DNA from 3 places in the Cupriavidus sp. 01L43 genome. Region 3 is predicted to be linked to each of the others. Evidence: predicted binding sites of a transcription regulator. Region 3 holds the regulator's gene; each other region holds the start of a gene.
What was found. Region 3 encodes sigma-54, which starts transcription at its own class of promoters, with help from an activator protein. Its sites were predicted from a motif close to TGGCANGNAANCTGCTTT; they were not measured.

Region 1 (9,911 bases), on a different contig from region 3:
ACGCTGTCGAAAGGGTAAAGCGTAATCGATTGCGCTGCGTTTGTCTGAGATGACGCCGGCCGTCTAATCGAATTCATCGTACTGTGGCAGTTGGTCAGTAATCGAATACCACGGCGCCTTGGAGCCCACGAAGATATGCGCACTGGGACGAATGCTGGGCGTGTCGGCGAGCGTGCCCAAGGTGACGTGGACGAAGGCGCCATCACGAACCACCGAGAACATCAGGCTTCCGCATCGCTTGCAACGGACATCGTGAGACGCCTTTGCGTCACCGAAAATCAATACCTCGTCCTCGCCTTGCGTGATCTGCAATTTTTCGCGCTCGATCCCTGCGAAGGGCTTGAACGCGGAGCCTGTCGAGCGCCGACAATTTGAACAGTGGCAGTTCAACGCGTAGGCGAATTCGTCATTTACCGAGTAACGGACCGCACCGCACAAGCATCCGCCAGCGAGCAATGGTTTCATGGCTGCCTCCTGGCTTCCGCACCACCCCCAAACCCCAGCCACACCACATGCCCGCGCACGTCCTCCGGCCAGCCGGCGATCAGTTCGTCCATGCGTTGCCGGTCATCCGCGAACAGCGCGCGGGACGCTTCCTCGAAGCCCGGAAGATCCCCGGCGATGGCGGACATGAAGTGATACGCGCGCTCCCGCGCTACGCGGCGGTTATCGCCATGGGCATTGGCGCGGCGTGCCTCTTCCACGAGCTTGCGCAGCGCCACGGAGGCGCCGCCCGGCTGCTGGGCGAGCCAGTCCCAGTGGCGCGGCAATAGCGTGACCTCGCGCGCCACGACGCCTAGTTTGGGGCGGCCCCTGCCGCGCGGCGCGTCCGGGGTGTCTTCCTGATCGGCGGCATCGGCACGCCCACCTTCCGGGCTAAAACGGGCGACGATGTCCGCATCGCTGCCGCGTGTGTCGATGTCGATGGTGCGCCCGGTGGCGTTGTCGAACACCAGCACCGGGCCGCTGGGTTGCCCGTCCATCGCCCGCCTGACCGCGAGCGCAACCACGCCGAACGGGCCGGAGGCGAGGCGGCGATGGCCTTCGAAGGCGGTATGGGACGGAAGATGATCGATTGGGCTCATGGTGGCTCCCCGTGATGACGTCCACAATTTATACCCGGATAAAATTAAAGTCAATATTACCCGGGTATAAATTTACCCTGAGGTGGCGAGGGAATAACAGCAGGGTGTCCTGCGTTTACGGGGCATGCGGCCGCAACCAGGCCGCCACCCTTCGCGAGGAGCCCCGTGCCCAGTCATCACCGATCCCCATCACCACCGCTAAAGTTCCTCCTGCCGTTATTGGCCGCCCTTGCGCTGCCCGCCGTCGCCGCCCCGCTCGCCGGCCCTGACAGCGCCGCGTTCCTGTGGGAAAGCGATGCCGCCATGACAAAAATGATGGACGACATGGCGGTCAAGCCCGGCGGCAACGTCGACGAGGACTTCGTCGCGATGATGATTCCCCACCATCAGGGCGCCATCGACATGGCCATGGCCGAGCTGCGCCACGGCAAGAACGAGCAGCTCCGACGCATCGCGCAGGAAATCATCGTCGACCAGTTGCAGGAGATTGCCGCGATGCGGCTCGCGCTCGGACAGCCCCTGCCCCCATCCGCGCCGGCGCCCACCCGCCCGGATCCGGCCCAATCGGCCAGCCAACCCACCACCCCCAGCCATTCCGCTCACGCGCACTGATGCGCCCACGACCATGACAAGACATTCCCTCAGGAACACCCTCTCCCTCATGCTGCTGCTCGGCGCGGCCAGCGCGGTTCTGGCCGGGCAGGCGCCGGGACCGTCGACGGCCCCGGACGTCCCCATCAGCCACCGCGACCGCCTCTATGCCGCCGAGCAGTTCTCCAACACGGTTTCCGTGACGGACCCGGCGGACAACCGGCTGCTGGGCGTCATCCGCCTGGGCGACCCTGCGCCGGGCAACTTCAGCCCGCTGTATCGCGGTCAGGTGCTGGTCCACGGGATGGGCTTCTCGCCGGATCACCGCACGCTTGCCATCGTGTCGATTGGGTCAAACTCGGTGTCGTTCATCGACACGGCTACCAACGCCGTCAAGCACGTCACCTACGTGGGACGGTCGCCGCACGAGGCGTTCTACACGCCGGACGGCAAGGAGGTCTGGGTCACCGTGCGCGGGGAGAACTACATCTCGGTGATCGACGCCGCCACGTTCCAGGAAAAGACCCGCATCACCGTGGCCGACGGCCCGGGCATGCAGATCTTCTCGCCCGATGGCAAGTACGGCTACATCTGCTCGTCGTTCAATCCGGAAACGGCCGTGGTCAGCGTGGCCGACCATCAGATCGTGGGGCGCGTGAAGCAGGAGAGCCCGTTCTGCCCGAACATCGCCGCCACGCCTGACGGCAAGCAGGTCTGGTTCACGCTCAAGGACGTCGGCAAGGCCCAGGTGTTCGAGGCCCGCCCGCCCTTCCGTCTGATCAAGACGCTGGAGACTGGCCCGATCACCAACCACGTGAACTTCGCCCACACGGCGGCGGGCGACTTCGCCTACATCACGGTGGGCGGGCTGAATCAGGTCAAGGTGTTCCGGACCGATGACTTCTCCCAGGTCGCCACGATTCCGGTGGGCAGCCTGCCGCACGGCATCTGGCCCTCGGGCGATGGCACGCGCATCTACGTGGGGCTGGAGAACGCCGACCAGCTGGCCGCCATCGACACCGCCACCAATCAGGTAGTCGCCAACGTGCCCGTCGGACAGGCGCCGCAGGCCATCGCCTATGTGCCGAACGCCGTGCCTGAGGGCGACGGCACGCAGGGGCTCCAGCCGCTGGGGGTGGCCGGGCAGACCACGCAGCTGAAGCTGCATGGCGTCGCGAACGGCAAGCCTGTGGCCACCGACCATGCGCCGACCAGCGTCACGCTGTTCGATCAGGGGCTGCTCCAGGTCCTGCAGGCATCGGCCACCGGGTTGCAGCCCAAGCGCCCCTATGTGCTGGCGCTCGCCACCCGCGCGGATGGCAGCGGCCCGCTGGAGCCGCTCGCCGCCTTCATGGCGAATCCGGCGGGCTCGGCCATCGTCAATGCGATTGGTCCGATCCGGCAGGTGGTGCGGGACGATGCGGGGGCCGGCGCGCGCCGCTATCTCGTGATCGCCCCGTCCGAGAACGGCAAACCCGGCGCGCCTGTGCAGGTGCAGGCGCTGTAGCCGGTCCGGGGGGCCGGGAAGGTACGGCGGATGATACAAATGGCACGACATTTGCGTAGTACCTGGCAAATGCGTAGTACCCATCCCGGCCGCGCCCCACATTCCCAGCACAATGCCCCTTTCCGCCTCAACCCTCGTCCTTCGGGCCAAGCAGCTCGAAATCGAGGCCGTCCGCCTGATGGCAAGCCGCGTGGAGTTGGCCGACCTGATCGGCCAGCTGATCCACGCCTTGCAGCGTGAACGGGGGGCCAGCAGCATCTTCCTGGCCTCCGGTGGGCAACGGCTGGCGCAGGAGCGCCAGACGGCGATGGGCGAGGCGGTCCACATCGCCTCCCGGCTGGGCGAGCGCTTCGCCAGCCAGCTGGAAGCGGGCCATACGGGCACGGCGTCGATGGTGTCGTTGATGGCCTGGGTCCAGCTCGATCTGGCCACGCTGCCGGCGCTGCGCCAGTCCATCGATCAATGCCAGACCACCGCGCACGACGCCGTGGCGGCGTTCAGCCGCCTGATTGCCGCGCTGCTGGAGCTGATCTTCCATCTGGCCGATGTGGCCATGTATCCGGGCATCGCCCGGCCGCTGGTGGCCTTCGTCTACCTCGTGCAGGGCAAGGAAGCCGCCGGGCAGGAGCGGGCCGTCGGGGCGCAGATGTTCGCCTCCGGCACCTGTGCGGGCACTGCGCCGCAGCGCGTGCAGCAGTTGGTGGAAGCCCAGCAGCGCAGCTTCCAGATGTTCGAGCGCTTCGCCGACCCGTCGCTGCTCGCCGCATGGCGGCAACGGCAGGCCAGCGCCGCGGTCGCCGCGCAGGACGGCATGCGCCGCACGCTGCTGACCACGCCGCCGGGCACGGCGCTGGTGCACGACGACAGCGAGAAGTGGTTCGAAGTCTGCAGCGAGGTCATCACGGGCATGTGGACGCTGGAGATGCAGGTGGTGCAGGACCTGCGCAAGGCCTGCGAGGCGCAAATCAAGCGTTCCCAGGCCGATCTCCAGGATTCGGCCGGGCTGCTGCGCCAGCTACTGGACAACCCACCGCCCCATACCCATGCCGTCGAGCGCTTTTTCGATGTGGCCGAGCAACCCGCCGCCGCCCCTGTGCTGCCGGGCATGCCCGATGCCGGAAACGGACCCGCCGAGGTGCACGCCACCACCGTCACGTCGCTGGAGCGCCTGCTGCGCCAGCAGTCGGCGCGGCTGGCCCAGACCGAAGTGGAACTCGATGCCGCCCGGCGCGCGCTCAAGGAGCGCAAGGTGATCGAGCGCGCCAAGAACGCGCTGATGACCCGCATGGGGCTCAGCGAGGACGCCGCGTTCCGGGCCTTGCAGAAGGCGTCGATGGACAACAACCGCCGGCTGGCGGACATTGCCGAAGCGACCCTCTCGCTCACCGGCCTCGCCCTGCCCCCACAGGACGACGATGAGCACCAGGATTGAACCCGCCCGGCCGCGCGCACCAAAAGCGGGCGGCCCATGCACTACCAACGCCCCCTAGATCGTCACTTGCCCCAACCCGGCCCAACCCGGCCCCACCCGGCCCCACCCGGCGGCGGGCATGGAACGTGCGTCAGCACTGACATCGGGCTGATGACGGCCCGGCAGTGCATCACCTTGTAAAGCATCAAGGATGACGGCGTCCTGTCACGTGCCGGCCATAGGCCGGGCGGACGGACGCCGTTTGTCTTTTCTGAGCCAAACGAAGGAAACGGAGAGGAATACCCCATGGCCTATCTCGCCCCCACCGAGTTCGTCACCAAGATGGTCGATGCCGGAGAGTCCAAGCTGCTGATGTCCACGCGTGACACGCTGATCCGGTCCTATATGGCCGGCGCCATCCTGGCGCTGGCGGCAGCCTTCGCGGTGTCCATCACCGTCAACACCGGCAACGCGCTGGTTGGCGCGCTGCTGTTCCCGGTTGGCTTCTGCATGCTGTACCTGATGGGCTTCGACCTGCTGACCGGCGTCTTCACGCTCGCGCCGCTGGCCGTGCTGGACCGCCGCCCGGGCGCCACCTGGAGCGGCGTGCTGCGCAACTGGGGCCTGGTGTTCTGTGGCAACCTCGCCGGCGCCGTCACCGTGGCGTTCTTCATGGCCATCATCTTCACCTTCGGCTTCTCCGAAGCCCCGAACGCCATCGGCCAGAAGATCGGCCACATCGGCGAAGGCCGCACCGTGGGCTACGCCGCGCATGGCGCCGCCGGCATGCTGACGCTGTTCATCCGCGCCGTGATGTGCAACTGGATGGTCTCCACCGGCGTGGTGGCGGCCATGATGTCGACCTCGGTGTCCGGCAAGGTCATCGGCATGTGGATGCCCGTGCTCGTGTTCTTCTACATGGGCTTCGAGCACTCCATCGTGAACATGTTCCTGTTCCCGTCGGGCCTGATGCTGGGCGGCAACTTCACCCTCATGGACTACCTGATCTGGAATGAAATCCCGACCGTGCTGGGCAACCTGGTGGGTGGCCTGACCTTCGTGGGCATCACGCTCTACAGCACGCACTACAAGTCGGCCAGCAAGCGCGCGCTGGGCTGATCGGATCACTACCCGGTATCGAGGCGACCGCGCCATGTCCGGCGGGCTCCAGGTCAGCGTTGGCCAACACTCGGACGCTGGCCGGAAGGCGGTCAACCAGGACTTCCATGGCGTGACCCACCCCGCCGGCCACCACCGCGTGACCAAGGGGGTCGCGCTGGCGCTGGCGGACGGCATCAGCAGCAGCGCGGTCAGCCAGATCGCCAGCGCCGCCGCCGTCCGCACCTTCCTCGAGGACTACTACTGCACCTCCGAAGCCTGGACCGTGCGGCGGGCGGCGCAGTGCGTGCTGGCCGCCGTCAACTCCTGGCTCCACGCGCAGAGCCGTCACAGCGAAGCCCGCTTCGACCGCGACCGCGGCTACGTCTGCACATTCAGCGCGCTGATCTTCAAGGCGCGGGAGGCCCACCTGCTGCACGTGGGCGACGCGCGCGTCTATCGGCTGCATCGGCACACGCTGGAGCAGCTCACCGTCGATCATCGGGTCTGCGTGTCGGCCTCTGAGGCCTATCTGGGCCGAGCGCTGGGTGCGAGCCCGTCTGTCGAAATCGACTATCGGACGTGGGGCGTGGAGCCCGGCGAGATCTACCTGCTGGCCACCGACGGCGCCTACGAATACCTGGAAGCCGCCGATGTCCACCAGGCCCTGACCGCCAGCGACGACGACCTGGACCGCGCCGCGCAGACGCTGACGGCGCTGGCCCTGACGCGCGGCAGCGAGGACAACGTCACGCTGCTGCTGGCCCGTGTCGACGCCCTGCCCGAGCCCGGCGCCCGCAACGCGATGGCGCAGACCGGGCACCTGACCCTGCCGCCGCCGCTCACGCCCCGCATGCAGTTCGAGGGCTACACCATCGTCCGGGCGCTGCATGGCAGCGCGCGCAGCCACGTCTATCTGGCGACGGACGACCACAGCGGACAACACGTCGCGCTGAAAACGCTTGCCGTCGATCAACGCGACGATGCGGCCCATCTGGAGGGCTTCCTGCTCGAGGAATGGGTCGCCCGACGCATCGACAACCAGCACGTGCTGCGCCCCCACGCGGCGGACCGGCCCCGCAAGCACCTGTTCGTGGCGATGGAGTACCTCGAAGGCCAGACGCTGGCGCAATGGATGATCGATCATCCCCAGCCCGACCTGGACGCCGTGCGCGGCATCATCGCCCAACTGGCCACCGGCCTGCAGGCGTTCCACCGGCGCGAGATGCTGCACCAGGACCTCCGCCCCGAGAACGTCATGATCGACCGCTCGGGCACCGTCAAGATCATCGATTTCGGCTCGGTCCACGTGGCAGGGCTGGCCGAGGCCACGCGGCCGCCCCACGCCGCCATGCCGGTCGGCACGCTTCAATACACCGCGCCGGAGTACTTCGTCGGCGATGACGGCACGGCGGCCTCCGACCTGTTCTCGCTGGCCACCCTCGCCTACCAGATGCTGACCGGCAAGCTACCCTACGGCCTGCAAGTCACGCGCATCCGCGACCGCGCCGACGTCCGCCGCCTGCGCTACACCAGCCTGCGCGAGCAGCGCCCCGAACTCCCGGCCTGGGTCGACGACACCCTGCGGCGCGCCCTGCACTCCAACGCGCTGAAGCGGCACGAAGCCCTGTCGGAATTCGTCCAGGCATTGCGGGCGCCCACCGAGCCGCTCTGGCAACGCGCCACGCCCCCGCTGCTGGAGCGAAACCCGCTGCGGTTCTGGCAAGCGCTGGCGGCACTGCTGGGGGTGGCGGTGGTGGTCTTGCTGGGGCTGCGGGTAATGGGGGTGTAGCGGAATGGACGTAAAAAACCCGCCCAGCCTTGCGGCCGGGCGGGAAATCGCTTCCACGGGAAGGTCGGCGAAAGGGTTAGCGCACGGGTTGGCGCACCGATTTGAATGCCGCGCGGAGTTCCTCGGCAAACAGTTGCGGCTGCTCCCAGGCGGCGAAATGCCCGCCCTTGGCGGCCTGGTGGTAGTACATCAGCGAGGGGTAGGCCTGCTTGCTCCAGCTTTCCGGCGCGCGGTAAATCTCGTGCGGGAATACGCTGATCGCCACCGGCACCTTGATCTCGCGCGTCTTCTGCGCGTCGGCGCTGAAGTTGTTGTTATTGTTTTCCCAATAGAAACGCGAGGACGAGGCGCCCGTATTCGTCAGCCAATAGAGGGTGATGTCATTCAGGATCGCGTCCCGGGACACCACGCGCTCGGGCACGCCGTCGCTGTCGCTCCATTGCACGATTTTCTCGTAGGTCCAGGCGGCCAGGCCCAGTGGCGAATCAGACAACGCGTAGCCAATGGTCTGCGGCCGGGTCACCATCATTCCGCCGTAGGCGGCATTACGGCCGAAGAAGGTGCTCAGCGACTGGTAGGCATCGCGCTCCGGAGCGGTCAGTTCCGACGGCGGCGCATCGCCGCTGAGAATCGACTTCATCAGCGGACCCGGCACGGTGGCGGGCATATTCAGATGGATGGCCAGCAAGCCCTTCGGCGCCTGCCGCGCGAGGGCATCGGAAATGACCGAGCCATGGTCGCCACCCTGTGAAACATAGTGCGTATAACCAAGCCGCTTCATCAGGACATCCCACGCGCGCGCGGTGCGGTCCGGCCCCCAACCCAGTTCGGTGGGCTTGCCCGAAAAGCCGTAGCCGGGAATCGACGGAATCACGACATCGAACGCGTCATCCGCCGAGCCGCCAAAGGCGGTGGGGTCGGTCAGCGGGCCAATCGTCTTGGTGAACTCGAAAACCGAGCCCGGCCAGCCGTGCGTCAGGATGACCGGCAGGGCCTTGGGGTTGCGCGAGCGGACGTGGATGAAATGAATATCCACCCCGTCGATCGTCGTGACGAATTGGGGCAGCGCATTCAGTTCCTTCTCGGCCTTGCGCCAGTCATATTGGGATCCCCAATATTTGACGAGTTCCTGAACCTGCGCCGTCTGGATGCCCTGGGATTGATCGCTGACGATTTCCTTGTCGGGCCAGCGCGTGGCCGCAATCCGCTTGCGCAAATCGTCGAGCTGGCGCTGGGGCACATGCACCTTGAACGGACGAATACTCTCGTCGGTGCTGGCGCGCTGCGCGGCGGCAGCCTTCGGCGCCGAATCCGCGGCAAATGCCGGCTGCATGGCGCCGGCAAAGCCAAAGGCCGCGAGCACTGCCGCGCCAGAAATGGCCCGGCGGGCCAATGCGAATTGCCAAACGGATGGGGTCACTGCACGGGACATAAAGATTTCTCCTGGTTGATTCGCCCAATGCAAAGAAGTGGGCTTGTAGGGGGCTTGTACGAACCCACGCAGTGTGACCGCCAAGTGCCCGCCCAACGTGTCGCCAATGCACGGTTTTGGCTCGCCATGTATCCTCACGCGGCCAGATACATTGCGATACAGAGTCGGATGGATGGCGCGCCGGCCGGCTGATATAACTGGCCCGAAATTCGGCACCGGTACTCCCTTCGTCCCCCTCCTCAAGACCAAGAAAAAAGTGATGAACTTCGAATCATTCGCCTCCCCCGCCTTTTTCACGAATCCGTATCCGCTGTACGACCAGATCCGCAGCGCGGGCGCCCTGCTGCCGCTCGGGCGCAACATCTTTGTCACCGGCCACTTCGCGGTGATCGATGCCTTGCTGCGCGACCGCCGCATGGGCAAGACCTACCTCCAGAGCGTGGAGGCGCGCTACGGCGAAGCCGCCACGCAGGACCCGGTGTTCCAGGCGCTGAGCCGCACCTTCCTGATGATGAATCCGCCGGCGCATACCCGGCTGCGCGCGCTGCTCATGCAGGCGTTCAATCGCAAGCAGGTGGAGGGGCTGCGAGAGATTGTCGAAACCACCACGCAGGCGCTGCTCGACCGTATCGGCGACAAACTCGGCGCCAACCCCGGCGACAAACCCGAATTCGACCTGATTGCGGATTTCGCCTTGCCGCTGCCGGTGGAGATCATCTGCCGGCTGCTGAATATCCCTGCCGCCGATGGCGTCGCACTCGGCACGGCCGCCAGCCGGCTGGCCTCCGCGCTCGACCTCGCGCCGCTCAACGCCACCCAGCTCGCGGCGGCGAACGAGGCAGCGCTCGAGCTGGAGGCGTATTTCCAGACCGTGGTGGCGCGGCGACGCGCACATCCCGGGGAAGATCTGATCTCCAGCCTGCTCGGGGCGGAGAACGACGGCGCCACCCTGAGCGAGGCCGAGATCATCTCGAACGTGATCCTGCTGTTCGTGG
Region 2 (9,911 bases), on a different contig from region 3:
GGATGAAAGCGAAAGTCGAAAGCGTCATGACGCGGGCTTGGGTTCCGGAGTGCCTGCCGGTGCCGGGGCACCGGACGGCGGAAAGTTGCTGACCACGACGCGCCGGCTATCGCGCGCCACCACATGCATCGGGACCTGCCGTGCCGACAGCTCGTCGTAGAGGCTCGGGTCCATGATGCCCAGCGCGGGCTGGCCGTCGCGCCAGCGCGCGATGAACTGGTCCAGTGTGGGAATCCACTGGTCCGGGGCCTGCTGCACGCCAAATTCAAGCTCATCGGGCTCCTCCACCATCGTCAGCGGATGTCCCAGGTAGAACGGCAGGGTATGGTCGAGTACCCGCACGCCGTACAGGGGCATATCGTCTTTCAGCACGGCACGGATGGCGGGCACCAGATCCACGCCGGACGCCCGCCGGCCCATCACTTCATGGCCCATCAGGCCGATGGTGCAGGTCAGGAACATCGCCAGCGCACACGCCGTGATGCTGGGGAACAGGCCCCTTGACTGCAACAGCTTGCGCGCCAGTATCGTGCCGCCCAAGAGTACGGCAAACGCGACGCCCGTGTACACGGCAAACGTGCGGAAGACCTCGTTTGGATTGGACGGGCGATGCAGCGTGGCCACATACGGCGTGGCCAGCAGGCCCACCACGGCCAGCGCCATCAGCGCGTTGACCTGGCGTTGCCAGGAGCGCTCGGTGATGTCGTCCAGCGCCACGCCGGCCAGCATCGCCAGCGCGGGGAAGATCGGCACGATGTAACCGGGCAGCTTGGAGCCGGACATGCTGAAGAAGACGAAAATCGCCACGGCCCAGATCAGTGCCATCAGCGCGGGCTGGAACGGCTTGCCGCCGGCCCCGCGCGCGGCCCCGGCGCGCTCGCGCACGGCGGTCCACATGCGCGGCGTCAGGCCCAGCCACGGCAGGAAGCCCAGCAGCAGCAGCGGCACGAAGTAGAACGGCGTGCCCTTGCGCGCATGCACGGTGGACGTATAGCGGTCCCAGTGCTCGTGGATAAAGAAGAAATGGGGGAATTCGGGGTTGCGCGAGGAAATCAGCCAGAACCACGGCACCGTGACGACCAGCATGACGACGATGCCGGACACCAGATGCAGGCGCCGCCACAGCGCCAGATCGCGCGTGATCAGCGAGTAAACCACGAGGACCAGGCCCGGCAGCGCGATGCCGACCAAACCCTTGGTCAGGATGGCGACGCCCATGGCGACCCAGCAGGCCAGCATCCAGCCGCGCCGGGCGGCGGGCGTGGCGTCCGGATGCTGGGCAAGCATCATGCAGGCCAGCACGCACGCGAGCGCGCCGGACAGCGTCATGTCGAGGGCGTTGAAGTGGCCGGCGATGCTCCACATCGGCGCCGCCAGCAGGGCCAGCCCGGCCAGCAGGCCGGCACGCGCGCCGAACCAGCGCGTGGCGGCGAGCACCGTGACGCCCAGCCCGAGGATGCCCGAGAGCGCCACGCACAGCCGCGCCTGCCAGTCGCCCACGCCGAAAGCCTCGTAGGCCAGCGTGGTGACCCACATATGGAACGGGGGCTTCTCGAAGTACTTCAGGGCGTTGTAGTGGATGGTCACCCAGTCGCCGCTGGCGAACATCTCGCGCGAGATTTCCGCGTAGCGGCCTTCGTCCGGCTTCAGCAGGTGCCGGAAGTCGAGCGTGCCGAACCAGACCAGCAGGATTGCGATGACGACCAGGGCAATCATGCCGACGGGTAGCCCGGCATAGCGCGAGGGCGTGGAACTACGCATAACTCTCCTGAAATGGCCGGCGAACCGGAAGCGATGTGGCCCCGGTTGTGCAGCAGACACCACACAACGCCGCAGGGCCGGATTCGGTGGACACGCATTCCCCGCCGCGGTGAGAACCTCGCGGAAGGGCAGGGGTTCCCCTGGAACGACCGGCCATGGCCGATTTGCTCCCCCGTCCGGTCGCCAAATTGGCGCGCAATGTTAGCACGACGCGCCGGTGCCGCCGCCGGCCAGGATTCCCCATGTGCCGGATTCGCGTAATACTGGCGGCTGCACCGCGCCACGATCAGTCCCGGCAGGCCGGTTTGTCGAATCCTCAGGAAACTACGATGAAAACGGCCCTGATGTCCGGTCTCTGTTTCAGCCTGCTCACAGTGGCGAATGGAGCACATTCACAGGCATCGGAGCCGACTGCCGAAATCGCCCAGATTGCTCAGACCGCCCCGGCCGCCCCGGCCGCCCCGGCCGCCGACGCCGCGCCCGTGGCCGGCATGTCCCCCGTGCCCATGCCGGCCGGTGCAGCCTTGTGCGACGCCCCGTGGTTCCGCTCCGGCTCCCGCGTGCAGATGGAAGGCGACGGCGAGATGCCGATGTCGATCACCATGACGCTGCGCGAGGTGATGCGCACGGCGCGCGGCTGCAGCGCCCAGCTCGAAGTGCGCTCCAAGTCGGCGCTGTCGGCGCTGATGGGCCCCCCGGTGGTGATGGACCAGGTGCACGAGATCAATATCGACCGCAGCAGCGCGACCATGCGCACGCGCATCGACAGCCGCAACGCGGTGATCAACGCCCGGGCCCGATATGCGCGGATGTTCGGCGAGGCGTCGTTTACGGGTAGCGGCGTTTTCAACTATGCCGGCGTGGAGATCAAGGAGGGGGCGATGCTCGAGGGCGAGACCTTCCAGTCGAGCGTCTCGCTGAAGATCTATCCGCTCGGCGCCGACGAGGTGGTGGGCACGATGCAGGCCCTGCATGCGTCGATCATCGTCGGCTCCCGCATGGTGGGGCGACGCCAGATGATCAATACCGTGATGGGACGCAAGGAGTGCATGCCCATCACTTATGAGAAGCGCACCTCGCTGGGCCCGTTGATGGTGGGCGACGAGATCCTGCAGCTGGAGCCGAGCGTGCTGCACGTCACCGACTGGTACTGCCCGATGGAGGCCTTCGTGCTGCGCACCGAAGTCCGCCAGAACAACAAGGTCCAGCGCGTGGACGTGACCGGGCTGGAAATGCTGGACCCCGAGGCCCCGGCGGAGCGCTGACACCCGCATCCGGCCAATAAAAAACCCCCCAATGTCTTGGGGGGTCTGTTTCCGCACGGGAAGATCCGTGACCGGCCAGCGGCCAATCAGTTGCCCTGCGTGGGCTTCTTGGTGGTCTTCTTGGTCTTGTCCTTCTTCGGCTGGCCCGACTGATCCACCAGATCCGCACGGGTGCTCTTGTTCGCGCCCTGGCTGTACGGGTCGAACTTGTCGCCGGACTTCGCACCCTGGCTGTAGGTGTCGAATTTCTCGCCGGACTTCGCGCCTTGCGAGTACGGGTCGAACTGCTTCTTGTCCTGTGCGATGGCCGCCACGGAGGCGGTAGCAAGGCCCAGCGCAACTGCGGTGGCGATGATCTTGTTCATGGGATCTCCTGAGTGGTGCCGCCTTCCGGCGGTTCGCGTTGTGCGGGCTTACCGGCCAGTAAACAGCATGTCAGCCCGCTCGGGCCAGTGTGTCCAAGGCCGGTGAAGCCGTCAACTCAGGGGTTTTCCGGGGGCGGCAGCGCGGTGCCGCCCCGAGATGGATGCCGAAAAGTGCTTATTCGGTCACGGCGTCAGAGGGGTGCTTCCAGGCCTGTGTGACCTCGGCGGAGGGCGCCAGCGCGAGGTTGGTGCCACGCGTGCCAATCGGCTGCTGGAACCAGCGCTTTTGCAGCGCGACCACGTCCGGCGTGGCGAAGGTGCCCGCCAGCGCCTGATCGACCAGCCGCTTCCACTCCGGGTCCGCCTTGGACATCATCAGCGCGTTCTGCTCCACCGACAGCGCCGGGCCGACAATCACGAACTGCGACGGATCCTTCGACTTGGCGCGCAGCCCGGCCAGCAGCACATCGTCCATGACGAAGGCCTGGGCGCGGCCCGTCTCCAGCAGCAGGAACGACTCGCCATGATCCTTGGCGTAGACGTCCCGATAGCCATAGTCGGCCTTCAGGCGTCGCACGTGGCGGTCGCCGGTGGAGCCGGCGCTGGTCACCACGGTCTTGCCACGCAGATCCTCGAGCGACTTGATACCCGAATCGGCCCGTACCAGCATCCGCACCGTGGATACATAGTGCGAAACGCTGAACGCCACCTGCTTCTGGCGCTCCAGCGTATTGGTATTGGGCGCGCAATCGAGGTCGACCAGCCCATTGACGACGGCCGGAATGCGGTTCTGCGGCGTCAGCGGTAGCCAGCGCACCTTGATCTCCTTCAACCCGGCCTTGACGCGGGCGGCCTCGGCGGCACGCAGGCAGAGATCCACCGCATACCCGGCCGGCTGGCCCTTGTCGTCGGCAAACGAGAACGGCAACGCCGATTCCCGATAGCCGAGCGTAATCGTGCCCGTCTCGCGAATCTTGTTGAGAACCGGGCTATCGGCATGGGCGACAGCAGGCGCCACTACCCCGGCGAGCAGGGCAGCAGCGGCAATCAGGCGTTGCAGGGACGAAAACGAGGCAAACGGCGACATGGGATCCGAGGGTGCTGACGAAAGCGGCAAGGGTATACCCCGGGCCTGCGGCGCAGGAAGGATATTCTCGTCATAAGCAAATGCCCGGTTTTGGGGAATGGGCCGCGCTACGTCAGCCGGGAGCTGTCGCAGGCCATCAACGCCCAGACCACCGCAAACGGGAGCGCACACAGGACGCGGGTCCGCATGCGGGTGCGCCTGGCCAGCAGGGACCAGAGGGCGAGGGTGCTGGCGGTCCATGCCGCGGCGCACGCGACCAGATAGTTTTGCTGTGATTGATAAGCCCACATCGAAGCCGCCGGGCCTTCCGAGCCAAATGGATATTCGTGCGGCGCGGTCCACGCGCTAACCTTGTTACACCCGTAACGTTTGACCCCCATCCGTCCCTGCACCAACAAGGTACAATCCCGCACCTTTGTATCGTTCTCATAACAAATGGGCACCCGTCCTTCTCGTTTGGCGTGCATTGACGCGCTGAAGGCGGTCAGCTCACAGCTGATCGTGTTGCACCATCTGGCCTTCTACGGGCCGATGTCCGATGCCGCGCACGCCCTTGCCCCGGGGCTGATTGGCTGGCTGGCCGACTATGCGCGCATTGCCGTGCAGGTCTTTCTTGTTGTCAGTGGTTTCCTGGCCGCGCGCAGCCTGGCGCCGGGCGGGATTCTGACGGCCGCGAATCCGCTGGGGACCATCTGGCGCCGTTATCAGAAGCTGGTGGTGCCGTTTGCCGTTGCCATTCTCGTGGCGATTGCCGGGGCTGCGCTGGCGCGCACCTGGATGACGCATGACTCCATTCCGGCCGCCCCGCACTTGGCGCAGTTCGTCGCGCATCTGCTGCTGCTGCACAACATTCTCGATGTGGACGCGCTGTCCGCCGGCGTCTGGTATATCGCCATCGACCTGCAACTGTTCGCCTTGCTCGTGATGGTGCTGTGGGTGGCGCGCGCGGCGCCGCGTCGGCGCCTGCCGTGGGGCATGGCGCTGGTGGGTGCGCTGGCCGTGGCGTCGCTGTTCTGGTTCAACCGCGACGCCAGCTGGGATATCTGGGCGATCTATTTCTTTGGTGCCTATGGCATGGGCACGCTGGCGTACTGGGTGTCGAACCCGGGGCGCTCGCCGATGGCGCTGATCCTGCTGGCCTCGCTGGGCGTGGCGGCGCTGGTGGTGGACTTCCGGCTGCGCATCGCGGTGGCGCTGGCCACGGCGCTGCTGCTGGCCATCTCCCGGCGCGGGGACTGGCTGGAGCGCTGGCCCGGCGGCCGTCTGGCGGATCTCTCGGCCTATTTCGGCAAGATTTCCTATTCGGTCTTCCTGGTCCACTTTCCGGTTTGCCTGGTAGTCAATGCGGCGGTCTCGCACCTGGCGCCGGGGCAGCCCGTGCTCAACGCACTGGGCATGGGGGCCGCCTGGGTCGCCAGCAATCTGGCCGGGGCGGTGTTCCATCGCTATGTGGAATCGGTCGATGTCCTCCATGTGTTGCGCGAGGCGATCTGGCCGGCGCGTGAAAAGTCGGTCACTTCCGAGGCCTGATGCGGGCCTTAGCGCCTTAGCGCTCTCAGCTGTATGTCGGCACCAGCGCCTTGCGGGCGGCCGGGTCCTCGATGACCCGGCGCCAGTCCGCGGGCGCCCCGTGCGACATCCCTCCCACGGGCACCATGCCCGACACCTTGCCGGACGGCAGCACACACCGCACGCGCGGCCCGGGTGCGCGCTGGGCCTCGCCGGCCTGCGCCGGCACCGTCACGCAGGACGCAGGCAGCGGGCTAGCCGATGCCGCATGCGCCGCCACAGGCGCCAACACGCTGAGGGATGCGGCGACTGCCGCTAAGGCGGATAGTAATTTCATGATGTTCTCCATGCTGTGGCTGGCCCCGTCTGGGGCGCGATGCAGCCAGTATGGAAAATGCCTGTCGACCTCGACATAGCCGAAATCCTAAATTGACCCCATCGCCCTGATGGTGCCCACCGCCTCGCCTTGGCGCGGGCAACGCACTGCCACGGTGCGTTCGGCGCAACACCTACCGTAACAACCCCACTTGGGCGATGGCACGAACGTTGCCTAGTATGGAGATACAAACCTGACCATTTGGTCAGGATTCCAGATACCGGGGCATCCGGGGAAGAGGCTGTCATGTCCGATCACATCGTCCTGACCTCGCACGCGCGCCGCGACAAGCCGGCCGAGCCGATCCACTGGGGCGCCCCCACGGCGGCCGAGCGGGGACCGGTCATCGCCAGCCTCACGGACCTCACGCGCCGCAACGTGATCGGCACCCACGCCGGGGCCTATGCGATCTATCGCGCGCTGGCGGTGGCCTCGGGCAGCCTGCAGCGCGCGCATCGGCCGGATTTGACCGACACGGCGCCGGCCGAGTCCATCGGGCCCCATGCCCAGTGGGGCGATCCGGACAAGATCGTCTCGCTGGACCCCTGGGGCCACCTCGTTTCCACCGTCTTCGCAGACCGCATCGCCGCCGGCGTGGACATCCGCCCGACCATCGCCGTCACGCGCGCCCATATCAATATGCCGGAGCTGACGGCGGCCATCGCCGCTGGCCGGCTGGTGCCCGATGGCGAGATCCTCTATCCCAATGGCGATGTGCGCGTGACCAAGGCCGCCGTGGACCCGGTCTGGTACCTGCCGGGCCTGGCGCGGCGCTTCAATATCAAGGAAAGCATCCTGCGGCGCAGCCTGTTCGAGCAGACCGGCGGCATGTTCCCGGAACTCGTCACGCGGCCTGACCTCAAGGTCTTCCTCCCCCCCATCGGTGGCATGACGCTCTATTTCTTCGGCGATGTGGCCAAGCTGGGCCAGCCGGAGACCCGCGTGGCCTGCCGCGTGCACGACGAATGCAATGGCTCGGATGTGTTCGGCTCCGACATCTGCACGTGCCGGCCCTATCTGGCGCACGGCATCGAGGTCTGTATCGAGATGGCGCAGCAGGGCGGCGTAGGCCTGGTGGTCTATAACCGAAAGGAGGGCCGCGCGTTGGGCGAGGTGACCAAGTTCCTGGTCTACAACGCGCGCAAGCGCCAGGTGGGCGGCGACCGCGCCGAAACCTACTTCGCGCGGACCGAATGCGTGGCGGGCGTGCAGGACATGCGGTTCCAGGAACTGATGCCCGACGTCTTCCACTGGCTGGGCATCCGGCGGATCGACCGCTGGGCGTCCATGAGCAATATGAAACATGGCGCGCTGACCGCGCAGGGCATCGAGGTGGTGGAGCAGGTGGCCATTCCCGAGGCGCTGATCCCGGCCGACGCGCGCGTGGAAATCGATGCAAAGGTGGCGGCGGGGTACTTCACGCGGTACACGCCGCCGGACGCCGACGAACTCGCCCTGGCAAAGGGCAGGGGGTTGAACGAATGAACCAGCATCCCGAAGGAGGGCAGGACGCACGGATCGATGGCGATGGCAGCGGCTGGCACACCCCGGTGCCGCCGGACCATCCCGCCTCGGCGCTGTTGAGCGCGGAGGCTGTGCGCAGCCGGTGCGCCATCGTGACGGAATACGTGGCGGCGGGCGAGTCTGCGCTCTTTACTTGGCATCCAGACCGGGTGCACGCCGTGGCGGACTACGTGGCGGCCACCATCCGGCGCCGCTACCGCGACCTCAAGGTGCCGTATCACAGCCGCTGGCGCCATTTCGAGAGCGGCGGTCCGGGCGAGGAAAAGCTCGACCGCTGGCAGATCCTGTGCGAGCGGGCGGGCATGTCCGGCGCCGATCATTGCGAGGAACGCGCGCGCATCGGCATCGACCTGGTCATCCCGAGCGTGCTGCTCGATGCCGGTGCCGGCCCTGACTGGCGCTACCGCGATCCGGCCAGCGACCTGATGCTGACCCGCTCCGAGGGGCTCGGCGTGGCCAGCTTCGATCTCTTCGCGCGCGGCGGCTTCTCCGCCGAGCATGGCGACCCCTTGCGTGCCGATGGCGAGCGGCTGGCGCGCATGGACGCCTCGACCATCGCCACCGCTTTCCAGGTGGCCGCGCACAACCCGCTGGTGGGGCTGGAAGGCCGCGCCGGCCTGCTGCGCCGGCTGGGGGAGGTGGTGCAAGCCACCCCGGCCGTCTTCGGCACGCCGGCCCGGCTCGGCAATCTGTACGACTACTTCGCCAAACATGCCGTCGATGGCCGCATCGAGGCCAGCTTCGTGCTGCGCACGCTGCTGGTGGCGCTCGGGCCGGTCTGGCCGGGCCGCGTGCAGCTCGATGGCATCTCGCTGGGCGACTGCTGGCACCATGAAGCCGCGCCCGACGGGCTGGTGCCGTTTCACAAGCTCACCCAGTGGCTGACCTATTCGCTGCTGGAGCCGCTTGAGGACGCCGGCCTCACCGTCACCGGGCTGGACGCCCTGACCGGCCTGCCCGAGTACCGCAACGGCGGCCTGCTGTTCGATTTCGAGCTGATGGTGCCGCGCAACCCCGATTTCGCGGCGGGCACGCACACGGTGGATGAGCCGGTGATCGTGGAATGGCGTGCGCTGACCGTGACCGGGCTCGACCTCGTGGCCGAAGGGGTGCGGCAGGCGCTGGGCGTCACCCAGGAGGATTTTCCGCTGGCGCGGGTGCTGGAGGGCGGCACCTGGGCCGCGGGCCGGCGCATTGCCGCGCAGCGCAGGCCGGGCGGCACGCCCCCGTTCGCGATCCAGAGCGACGGCACGGTGTTCTGACGAGAGCCTTTTACCACCCACGTTTTTGCAGGCAGCCGGGCGCGGCGGGCCAGTGGCCCGTCGTGCCTGATGAAACCAGCGAGTCGACCCAAGGAGCGCACCATGAATGACCTGTCCGCCGTGCCTACGGCCGCGCAAGCCATTGCCGATACAGAGACGTCGCCGTCAGCCATGGTGATGGTGGTCAATCACCCGCTGGTGCAGCACAAGGTCACGCTCGCGCGCAGCGAGGAAACGACTACCGATAACTTCCGCCGCCTGGTGCGCGAGATCAGCCAGCTGCTGACCTACGAGGCCACGCGCGACCTGGCGATGGAGACCATCGCCATCAAGACGCCGATCGCGCCGATGGTGTCGCCGGTGCTGTCGGGCAAGAAGCTCTGTCTGGTGTCGATCCTGCGCGCCGGCAACGGCTTCCTGGACGGCATGCTCGACCTCCTGCCCGCCGCGCGCGTCGGCCATATCGGGCTCTACCGCGACCCCGAGACGCTGGAGCCCATCGAGTACTACTTCAAGATGCCGGAAGACATCCACGAGCGCATGGTGATCGTGGTGGACCCGATGCTGGCCACGGGCAACTCCGCCATCGCGGCACTGAACCGGCTCAAGGAGGCCGGCGTGACGACCATGAAGTATGTCTGCCTGATTGCCTCCCGCCCGGGGCTCCAGGCGCTGCGCGCGGCGCACCCGGACGTGGCGATCGTCACGGCGGCCATCGACGAGCAGCTCAACGAGCACGGCTACATCGTGCCGGGCCTCGGT
Region 3 (9,911 bases):
CGCCGAGCCCGGCCGCGAAAGCCGTGAAGCGGTTCGACACGCTGACTGACAGCACATGGCGCAGATTGGCGCCATACACGCGCAGGATGCCGACCTTGACGATGTTGGTGCCCCAGACCAGGAGCGCCACGCCAGATAGAAGATGGAGAAGTACGCCCATTGCGCGTCCTTATTCCTTCGTGACCGGTGCCGATGTCAGCAATCGAGGCTCCGCCCGGTCATCATGTTGTTGTCAAGGGGGCATTATGCGCCGCGCCCCCGGACCCGGCAATGGAGGGGAAAACAACGGCGGGCGCGGGCGCAGGGCTCAGTGGCCCTCGAAATTGCAAACCGTGAACAGCGGCAGGCCGCTCTTGTGCAACAGCTTCGAGCCGCCGAGTTCAGGCAGGTCGACGATCGCCGCGCCCTCCACCACGGTCGCACCCAGACGCTCCAGCAGCTTGCGGCCGGCCATCATGGTGCCGCCGGTGGCGATCAGGTCGTCGACCAGCAGCACGCGATCACCGGGCTTGCAGGCATCGGCGTGGATCTCCACGGTGGCGCTGCCGTACTCGAGCTCGTACTCCTCGGCCACGGTCTGGAACGGCAGCTTGCCCTTCTTGCGGATCGGCACGAAGCCGAGGTTCAGCTCGTACGCGATGATCGAGCCGAGGATGAAGCCGCGCGCGTCGATGCCGGCCACGAGGTCCAGCTCCTGGTCCATGTAGCGGTGCACGAATACGTCGATCAGCACGCGCAGGGTCTTGGGGTTCTGCAGCAGCGGGGTGATGTCGCGGAACATCACGCCGGGCTGGGGCCAGTCCGGCACGGTGCGGATGCGGTCACGCAGGTAACCGGTGACGTCGCCGAGGTCGGGGGACTGGATGAGGGAATCTGCCATGGGGATTTGCGTCGAAATGGAAATCGCGTGCCGCCTGCGGTAACGGGCTACCACCCGCCCCGCGCAGGGCCGCCGCACAATGGCCCGGCCGGTCTGGACCGGCTCCGGACACCCGTAACCATACAGGAGACTGCAATGGCCAAGAAAATTCTGATGCTGGTTGGCGACTTCGCCGAAGACTACGAAACGATGGTGCCCTTCCAGGCACTCCAGATGGTGGGCCACGTGGTCCACGCCGTCTGCCCGGACAAGAAGGCCGGCGACCACTGCGCCACGGCCATCCACGACTTCGAGGGCGACCAGACCTACACCGAGAAGCGCGGCCACAATTTCACGCTGAACGCGACGTTTGCCGATGTCGATCCGGCTGCGTATGACGCAATCGTCATTCCGGGCGGCCGCGCCCCCGAATACCTCCGCCTGAACGACCGCGTGCTGGAGATCGTGCGCCACTTCGCCACGGCGAACAAGCCGATCGCGGCGGTCTGCCACGGCGCCCAGTTGCTGGCCGCGGCCGGCGTGCTCGAAGGCCGCACCTGCTCCGCCTACCCGGCCTGTGCGCCGGAAGTCCGGCTGGCGGGCGGCAAGTACGCCGATATTCCGGTCGATCAGGCCCATACCGACGGCAACCTCGTCACCGCGCCCGCGTGGCCGGCCCACCCGGCATGGCTGGCCCAGTTCCTGACCGTGCTCGGGACCCGGATCACCCAGTAGTCATCCAGTCGACGTACAGTAGAGCCTTCCGAACGCGGCGCCCGCCCCGGCGCCGCTGTCGCAGGAGGCATGCCGATGTGCGAGATCTTCGTCCGGGCCAATCCGGATTCCTACCAGACCCAGTCCCGCTCGCTGCGGCTGCACGGCGTGGCCACGAGCATCCGCCTGGAAAACCTGTTCTGGGAAGTGCTGGAGGAACTGGCGCAGCGCGACGCGATGACGGTCAACCAGTTGCTGACCCGGCTCCATGACGAACTGGCCGAGCATCGCGGCGAAGTGTCGCTGTCGGCCAATTTCGCGTCATTCCTGCGTGTGTGCTGTTTGCGTTACCTGATGCTGCAGGGCGAAGGGCGGATTCCAGCCGATAGTCACGTGCCGATCCGATCACTTGACGCCCACGCGGTGCTGGACGGCCTGCCGCCGTCCTGGGGCGGCGAAGGCTCCTCCCTCAATTCCTGAGCCGCTCTCTATATATAGAGGCGCTCAATCCCGCAGCAGCCGTTCCTCGGCGGACTCCAGTGCCTCCGGCGTGCCGCGCAGCACCACGATATCGCCCGGTTCCAGCACGGTCTCCGGCTGCGGATCGAAGGCGCGGATGCCGCGCCGGCGCACCGCCGTCACCTCCACCCCGATCCGCTCCAGCCCCAGCGCGCCCAGCCGGCGGCCCACGGCCGTGTGCTCGGCGCCGAGCGAGACCGAATGGAGCCGCACGGTGTCGCGCTCGATCATGTCCTCTTCGTCGTCCCGACCGTGGAAGTAGCCGCGCAGCAGGCTGTAGCGCGCGTCACGGGCCTGCTGCACGCCGCGCACCACGCGGCGCATCGGCACACCCAGCAGCACCAGCGCGTGCGAGGCCAGCATCAGGCTGCCCTCGATGATCTCGGGCACCACCTCGGTGGCGCCGGCCTTCTGGAGCGTGTCCAGCTCGGAATCGTCCACGGTCCGCACGATCACGGGCAGCGCCGGCGCCAGCTCCTGCACGTGGTGCAGCACCCGCAGCGCCGACGGCGTGTTGGCATAGGTCACAATCAGCGCGGCGGCGCGATGGATACCGGCGGCGATCAGCGCCTCGCGGCGGCCGGCATCGCCATAGACCACGGTGTCACCGGCCCCGGCGGCCTCGCGCACGCGGTCCGGGTCGAGGTCGAGCGCCACGTAGTTGATGCCCTCGCGCTCGAGCATATGCGCCAGGTTCTGCCCGCTGCGGCCAAATCCGCAGATGATCGCGTGCTTCTCGGTCTGCAGGCTCTGGGCGGCGATGCGGGTCATGTTCAGCGACTGCATCAGCCATTCGTTGGCGGCAAAGCGCAGCACGATGGTGTCGCTGTACTGGATCAGGAACGGCGCCGCCAGCATCGACAGCAGCATCGAGGCCAGGATGACCTGGATCAGCACCGGATCGACCAACCCGATACCATCGATCTGGTTCAGCAGCACGAAGCCGAACTCCCCCGCCTGCGCCAGCCCCAGCCCGGTACGGATGGCCACGCCCTGCCGGGAGCCGAACAGCCGCGCCAGCACCGTGATCAGCACCAGCTTGAACAGGATCGGCACGAACAGCAGGCCCAGCACCAGCCAGATGTGGTCGATCACCACATTGATGTTCAACAGCATGCCGATGGTGACGAAGAACAGCCCCAGCAGCACGTCGCGGAACGGCTTGATGTCCTCCTCCACCTGATGCCGGTAGGGCGTTTCCGAGATCAGCATGCCGGCCATGAACGCGCCGAGCGCCATCGACAAACCCAGCCGCTCGGTCAGCGCGGCCATGCCGAGCGTGACCAGCAGCAGGTTCAGCATGAACAGTTCCTGCGAGCGCCGCGCCGCCACCACGTGGAACCAGCGGCTCATCACCCGCTGGCCGAGGAAGAAGATCAGGCCGAGGGCCACCACGATCTTGACCGTGGCCACCCCCAGCGCCGCCGCCAGCTCGCCGGGGTCGCGCGAGAGCGCCGGGATGACGATCAGCAGCGGCACCACGGCCAGATCCTGGAACAGCAGCACGCTGATGATGTTGCGGCCGTGCTCCGCCTCCAGCTCCATGCGCTCGGAAAGCATCTTGGAGACGATGGCCGTCGAGGACATGGCCAGCGCCCCGCCCAGCGCCACCGAGGCCTGCCAGGTCAGCCCGATCCAGGCCGAGAGCGCCCATCCGGCCGCTACCACGAGCAGCATCGTCAGCACCACCTGGGAGCCGCCCAGCCCGAATACGAGCCGTTTCATCGAGCGGAGCTTGCCCAGGTTGAACTCGAGCCCGATCGAGAACATCAGGAAGACCACGCCGAATTCGGCCAGGTACTTGGTCTGGGCGGAATCGTTGGCCAGCGCGAGCGCGTGGGGACCGATCAGGATGCCCACCGCCAGGTAGCCCAGCATGGGTGGCAGTTGCAGCATGCGGAAGGCCACCACGCCAAGAACGGCGGCGGCCAGCAGCACGAGGGTCAGTTCCAGCGGAGAATGCATTCGGCGGGCTTCGGGGAAGACTTGGGGCTTGACCTGGAACGAGCCGGCCGGGCACGCGCGCCGTCCCGGCATCGGTGCCTCGCCGGGGAAACACGGCAAGCGGCGGTCGCCCGGACCCCATGGCAGAAAAGCCGGGCCGGTCGCCATCGCATTCGTTGGTATACTTCGTCGCCATGATAGCCAATTTCGATGCGGAACGAGCACTTAAGCTCGCCCGCCATACCCTCCAGATCGAAGCCGACGCCGTTTCCGCGCTGGCTGACCGACTGACGCCCGCGTTTACCAAGGCGGTCCAGATGATCCTGGGCTGCACCGGACGCGTGGTCGTGTCCGGCATCGGCAAGTCCGGCCATATCGGCCGCAAAGTGGCGGCCACGCTGGCTTCCACGGGTACGCCGTCGTTCTTCGTGCACCCGGCCGAGGCCAGCCACGGCGACCTGGGCATGATCACCCGCGACGACGTGCTGATTGCGTTCTCCAATTCCGGCGAGACGGCCGAGCTGCTGTCGATCGTCCCGATCGTCAAGCGCATCGGCGCCGGGCTGATCTCGGTCACCGGGAACCCGGAATCGAACCTCGCCAAGCTGTCCGATGCCCATCTGGACGGCGCCGTGGCCCAGGAGGCCTGCCCGCTGAACCTGGCCCCGACGGCCAGCACCACGGCGGCGCTGGCGCTGGGCGACGCCCTGGCCGTGGCCGTGCTGGACGCGCGCGGCTTTGGCGAGGAAGACTTCGCCCGTTCGCACCCGGGCGGCGCGCTGGGCCGCAAGCTGCTGACCCACGTGCGCGACGTCATGCGCACCGGCAACGGCGTGCCCGAGGTGCGTGAAAACACCCCGCTGGCCCAGGCACTGATGGAAATCACCCGCAAGGGCCTGGCCATGACGGCCGTGGTGGACCCGGACGGCCACGCCATCGGCGTGTTCACCGACGGCGACCTGCGCCGCCTGCTGGAAACCCCGCGCGACTGGCGCACCGTGCCCATCGGCGAGGTCATGCACCGTAACCCCCACGTGGTGAACCAGGACCAGCTGGCCGTGGAAGCCGTGCAGATCATGGAAGCGAACCGCATCAACCAGCTGCTGGTGGTCGATGGCGACGGCAAGCTCGTGGGCGCGCTCCACATCCATGACCTGACCCGCGCCAAGGTCATCTGAGCGGGGCCGGCGATGCGCGACTTCTTCGGCAGGATCTCCGGTCTGGTCATGCGGCTGCTGCCGCTGCTGCTGATGGCGATGGTCGCCGGCAGCACGTTCTGGCTGGTGCAGATCAACTCGCCCCATGAGGACGAGGCCGCCCAGAACCGCGCCAAGCGCCATGAGGCGGACTACTACATGGACCGCTTCTCGGCCACGGAACTGGACACGACCGGCGCCACCAAGATGCGCTTCACCGGCGTGAAGATGATCCATTTCGAGGACGACCAGACCTACGAGGTGACCACGCCGGCCATGCGCGCCTACCAGCCGGACCGCCCCCCGGTCACGGTCAACGCGGACCGGGGCGTGATGAACTCGGAGGGCTCGGTCATCGACCTGTACGGCAATGCCTTCCTGGTACGGCAACCCGGCGTGGATCCGTCGAAGGACCCGCGCATGACCGCTGCATCGCAATATTTCCAGTTGCTGGTCAATGACGACATCGTCAAGACCGATAAAGCGGTACAACTCACGCGCGGCCCGTCGGTGATGACGGCCAACGGACTGGTCTTCAACAATGTCACGCGCGAAGTACAATTGCTCGGCAACGTACGCGGCACCATCGTCATGAATCCGCCGTCGGGGCAGGCCCGGACCACGCAGTAAGCACAACAACAAGCACGCCAGGCGCCGGCAACGGATCGCCCGTCATTCTCTCAGCTGACCAACATGACCCCATCCCTGACGACGTTGTCCTGTCGCCGCATCGTGCCCGCCCTGGCGGTGGCAATCGCCGCGCTCGGCGCGACCCTGGCCCAGCCGGCCCTGGCGGAGCGTGCCGACAAGGACAAGCCGCTGGTGCTGGAGGCCAACAACGCCAGCTATGACGACGTGAAGCAGATCTACACGTTGACCGGCAACGTCGTGCTGACCAAGGGCACGATGGTGCTGAAGTCGGACGCCGCGCAGATCCGCACCGACCCCGAGGGCTACCAGTACGCGGTGGCCACGGCCAATCCGGGCCGCCAGGCGTATATCCGCCAGAAGCGCGACGGCGTGGACGAATACATCGACGGCTGGGGCGACCGCATCGAGTACGACGGCAAGCAGGAAATGTCGAAGCTGATCGGCCACGCCCGTGCGGCGCGCATCGCCGGCGCGAAGACCGTCGACGAGATCCGCGGCGCCGTGATCACCTACGACAGCCGCAACGAGTACTACACGGCTGCCGGCGGCGACAACAACACCTCCACCGGCAACCCGTCCGGCCGCGTGCGCGCCGTGCTCTCGCCGCGCGCGGACCCGGCCAGCGGCGCCGCCGCGCCGCCACCGCCGCTGGAACTGAAGCCGGCGCCCGCGCCCGGCAAGCCCTGAACCCCGGACGCGCCCGCCGCGTCACGCATGCATTGACCTGATGAACGACTCCGCCACGCTCGCCCCGAACGCCTCCGCAGCCCCGTCGGCCGCCCGTACCGACAGCAGCACGCTGGTCGTGCGCCACCTGAAGAAGCGCTACGGTTCGCGCACCGTGGTCAAGGACGTCTCGCTGGACGTGAAGAGCGGCGAGGTGGTCGGCCTGCTCGGTCCGAACGGCGCCGGCAAGACCACGTCGTTCTACATGATCGTGGGCCTGGTGGCACTGGATGAGGGCGACATCGTGCTGGACGACCAGCACATCAGCGGCCTGCCGATCCACGAGCGCGCCCGCATGGGCCTGTCCTACCTGCCGCAGGAGGCCTCGGTCTTCCGCAAGCTCAACGTCGAGGAAAACATCCGCGCCGTGCTCGAGTTGCAATTGGAGAAGGGCAAGCCGCTGCCGAAGGCCGAGATCGAACGCCGCCTGGATTCGCTGCTGGATGACCTGCAGATCGCCCATCTGCGCAACAACCCGGCGCTGTCGCTCTCCGGCGGCGAGCGCCGCCGCGTGGAAATTGCCCGGGCGCTGGCCTCCGCGCCGCGCTTCATCCTGCTGGACGAGCCGTTCGCCGGCGTGGACCCCATCGCCGTGGGCGAAATCCAGCGCATCGTGAGCTTCCTGAAGGCGCGCAACATCGGCGTGCTGATCACCGACCACAACGTGCGCGAGACGCTCGGCATCTGCGACCACGCCTACATCATCAGCGAAGGCACGGTGCTGGCCGCCGGCCAGCCTGAGGAAATCATCGCCAACGAGTCCGTGCGACGCGTGTACCTGGGCGAAAACTTCCGCATGTGACCCATCGGCCGCCGCGTGCGGCCGCGCTTCTCCCGGCCTCCACGGCGACAGCCGGGGTCGATCAGGAAGTCAGAGCGATAGGCGATAGCAATTTCCGTTCCATAGTCGGAAGGATGCGCATAGAATAGGTCGCATGAAACCGTCGCTTCAGCTTCGTCTCTCGCAACATCTGGCATTGACCCCGCAGCTGCAACAGTCGATTCGATTGTTGCAGCTCTCGACGCTTGAACTCCAGCAGGAAGTGGAACAGGCGCTGACCGAAAATCCCCTGCTCGAACGCGAAAACGACTGGATCGAAAGCCCGCTGCGGGTAGCCGCCGATGGCTCGGTCAACCTCCAGAGCGCCCCCGCGCCGGCCTCTTCCGAGCCGCAGCCCAACGGCGATGCGCGCACCGACGGCGCGTCCGGCGGTGAGGACGATAACTACAACGACAACGGCAGCGAGGACTACGGCAGCGACTGGAGCCTCGACGACTTCGCCCGCCGCCCCCAGGGCGACGAGGACGAAAAGTCGCCGATGCAGTTGCGCGATGCCGAACCCACGCTGCGCGAGCACCTGATGGGGCAGTTGGCCCCGCTGAAGATCTCGGTGCGCGACAAGGGCCTGGCCATCTTCCTGATCGAATCGCTCGACGATGACGGCTACCTGAGCGCCTCGCTCGAGGAAATCTGCACCGAACTGCCCGAGGAACTCGAATTCGAGATCGACGAAGTCCACGCGATCCTGACCCTGCTGCAGAGCTTCGACCCGCCCGGCGTGGGCGCGCGCAATGCCGCGGAGTGCCTCAGCCTGCAATTGCGTCGCCTGAAGCACTCGCATCGTGAGCTGGCGCTGACCATCGTCAATCATCATCTGGAACTGCTGGCCGTGCGGGACTACACGCGGCTAAAGAAAGCGCTCCAGGTGGACGAAATAGCACTGAAGGCGGCACACGAACTGATTCGCTCGCTGGCGCCGTATCCGGGGCACGCGTTCAACCGTCCCGAGGCCGACTTCGTGGTGCCCGACGTGTTCGTGCGCAAGAGCGGCAGCGGGTGGATCGCGGCGCTCAATCCGGATGTCATGCCACGGCTGCGCATCAACGACATGTATGCGCAGATCCTGCGCGGCGCGAAGGGCGAAACGGGGACGGCAGGCCTGCAGCAGAAGCTTCAGGAGGCGCGGTGGCTTATCAAGAACATCCAGCAACGATTCGATACGATCCTGCGTGTTTCGCAGGCAATTGTGGAACGTCAAAAGAACTTTTTCACGCATGGCGAAATCGCGATGCGCCCCTTGGTTTTGCGGGAAATAGCCGATACACTCGGTTTACATGAGTCGACCATTTCCCGGGTCACCACGAATAAGTACATGGCCACGCCCATGGGTACTTTCGAGTTGAAGTACTTCTTTGGGAGCCACGTCTCTACGGAGACTGGCGGCGCGGCCTCCTCCACGGCAATCCGCGCGCTGATCAAGCAACTGATAGGAGCCGAAGACCCCAGGAATCCTCTTTCCGACAGCCGGATCGCCGAACTGCTGGGTGAGCAAGGCTTCGTGGTCGCACGCCGCACGGTGGCGAAATACCGCGAAGCGCTCAAGATCCCCGCAGTCAATCTCCGCAAGACTTTGTAGCCGAGCCGCAACCGCCTGCCTGGTGCGGCTCTTTCAGAAGGAGAAGCGCTATGAACTTCAAGATCAGTGGACACCACCTCGACATCACGCCCCCGCTGCGTGAGTATGTGGAAACGAAACTGGAGCGAATTGTCAGGCATTTCGATCAGGTCATCGGCGTGAGCGTGCTGCTATCGGTGGACAACCACAAGGAGAAGGACCGGCGCCAGTACGCGGAAATCAATCTGCATCTGAAGGGGAAGGACATCTTCGTCGAAGCGCATCATGAAGATCTGTATGCGGCGATCGACTGTCTGGTCGACAAGCTCGACCGCCAGGTCATCCGCTACAAGGACCGCGTACAGGGCCACGATCGCGAGGCGGTGAAGTACCAGATGGCCGCCCAGCAACTGACGCAGCAGTAGACACCTGCAGGCAACCGAAAACAGAGCGGTTGCCGACCCTGCAGAGGACTGAAAAGAAGAGCTCAAGCCGCGCAATCAGCGCGGCTTTTTTGATGGGCGCGCGCCATGGCAGTGACGGTGCGGGCACCTGGAATGTTTCGTTACCTTATTGCCACGCCGGAGGGCGACCCGGGGCACCCGGGAGCGGTCAAAATGGGAACAAGTGTTCGCAAGCCGCCCGCCTCGGTGTATGCTCCGCCATACAAATAACGACAGGACGGCCCCGGGACACCCCGGGTGGGCAAGCCGGCCGGCACGTCGTGGCACCGCCGCGACCCCGGCGCTGCATCGCAAAATCGCGGTGGAGCCCTGCTCTATAATGGCCGGACGCTCCAATGCGGGCGTCCCAGACAAGATCTCGGTACCAAAGTTTCGCCCCGAATCCGGCGGGACGGCCTTCGCGCCCCGGCCCGCTAACCTGACTTCTCGCGCATCGCCCATG

Region 1: the regulator sigma-54 is predicted to act here: its motif matches at 4,730-4,747, upstream of AC1DP9_RS10005 (formate/nitrite transporter family protein).
Region 2: the regulator sigma-54 is predicted to act here: its motif matches at 6,523-6,540, upstream of AC1DP9_RS21465 (GTP cyclohydrolase II).

The regions. Positions count from the first base shown of each region.
Region 1 is NZ_JBFTSH010000004.1:254,248-264,158, forward strand. It holds gene AC1DP9_RS09980 (GFA family protein) at 64-465, opposite strand; gene AC1DP9_RS09985 (DUF2239 family protein) at 462-1,085, opposite strand; gene AC1DP9_RS09990 (DUF305 domain-containing protein) at 1,251-1,697, shown strand; gene AC1DP9_RS09995 (YncE family protein) at 1,711-3,183, shown strand; gene AC1DP9_RS10000 (nitrate- and nitrite sensing domain-containing protein) at 3,296-4,615, shown strand; gene AC1DP9_RS10005 (formate/nitrite transporter family protein) at 4,901-5,713, shown strand; gene AC1DP9_RS10010 (bifunctional protein-serine/threonine kinase/phosphatase) at 5,748-7,484, shown strand; gene AC1DP9_RS10015 (epoxide hydrolase family protein) at 7,561-8,817, opposite strand; gene AC1DP9_RS10020 (cytochrome P450) at 9,176-9,911, shown strand, end outside.
Region 2 is NZ_JBFTSH010000015.1:3,862-13,772, forward strand. It holds gene AC1DP9_RS21430 (DMT family transporter) at 1-28, opposite strand, end outside; gene AC1DP9_RS21435 (glycosyltransferase family 39 protein) at 25-1,761, opposite strand; gene AC1DP9_RS21440 (hypothetical protein) at 2,091-3,026, shown strand; gene AC1DP9_RS21445 (amino acid ABC transporter permease) at 3,113-3,391, opposite strand; gene AC1DP9_RS21450 (amino acid ABC transporter substrate-binding protein) at 3,567-4,478, opposite strand; gene AC1DP9_RS21455 (acyltransferase family protein) at 4,914-6,008, shown strand; gene AC1DP9_RS21460 (hypothetical protein) at 6,034-6,324, opposite strand; gene AC1DP9_RS21465 (GTP cyclohydrolase II) at 6,610-7,848, shown strand; gene AC1DP9_RS21470 (URC4/urg3 family protein) at 7,845-9,149, shown strand; gene upp (uracil phosphoribosyltransferase) at 9,252-9,911, shown strand, end outside.
Region 3 is NZ_JBFTSH010000003.1:8,625-18,535, forward strand. It holds gene AC1DP9_RS06890 (Na/Pi cotransporter family protein) at 1-160, opposite strand, end outside; gene AC1DP9_RS06895 (adenine phosphoribosyltransferase) at 308-880, opposite strand; gene AC1DP9_RS06900 (DJ-1/PfpI family protein) at 1,016-1,594, shown strand; gene AC1DP9_RS06905 (ribbon-helix-helix domain-containing protein) at 1,670-2,053, shown strand; gene AC1DP9_RS06910 (monovalent cation:proton antiporter family protein) at 2,078-4,057, opposite strand; gene AC1DP9_RS06915 (KpsF/GutQ family sugar-phosphate isomerase) at 4,231-5,214, shown strand; gene lptC (LPS export ABC transporter periplasmic protein LptC) at 5,227-5,862, shown strand; gene lptA (lipopolysaccharide transport periplasmic protein LptA) at 5,926-6,570, shown strand; gene lptB (LPS export ABC transporter ATP-binding protein) at 6,611-7,411, shown strand; gene AC1DP9_RS06935 (RNA polymerase factor sigma-54) at 7,545-9,026, shown strand; gene hpf (ribosome hibernation-promoting factor, HPF/YfiA family) at 9,077-9,430, shown strand; gene AC1DP9_RS06945 (PTS sugar transporter subunit IIA) at 9,909-9,911, shown strand, end outside.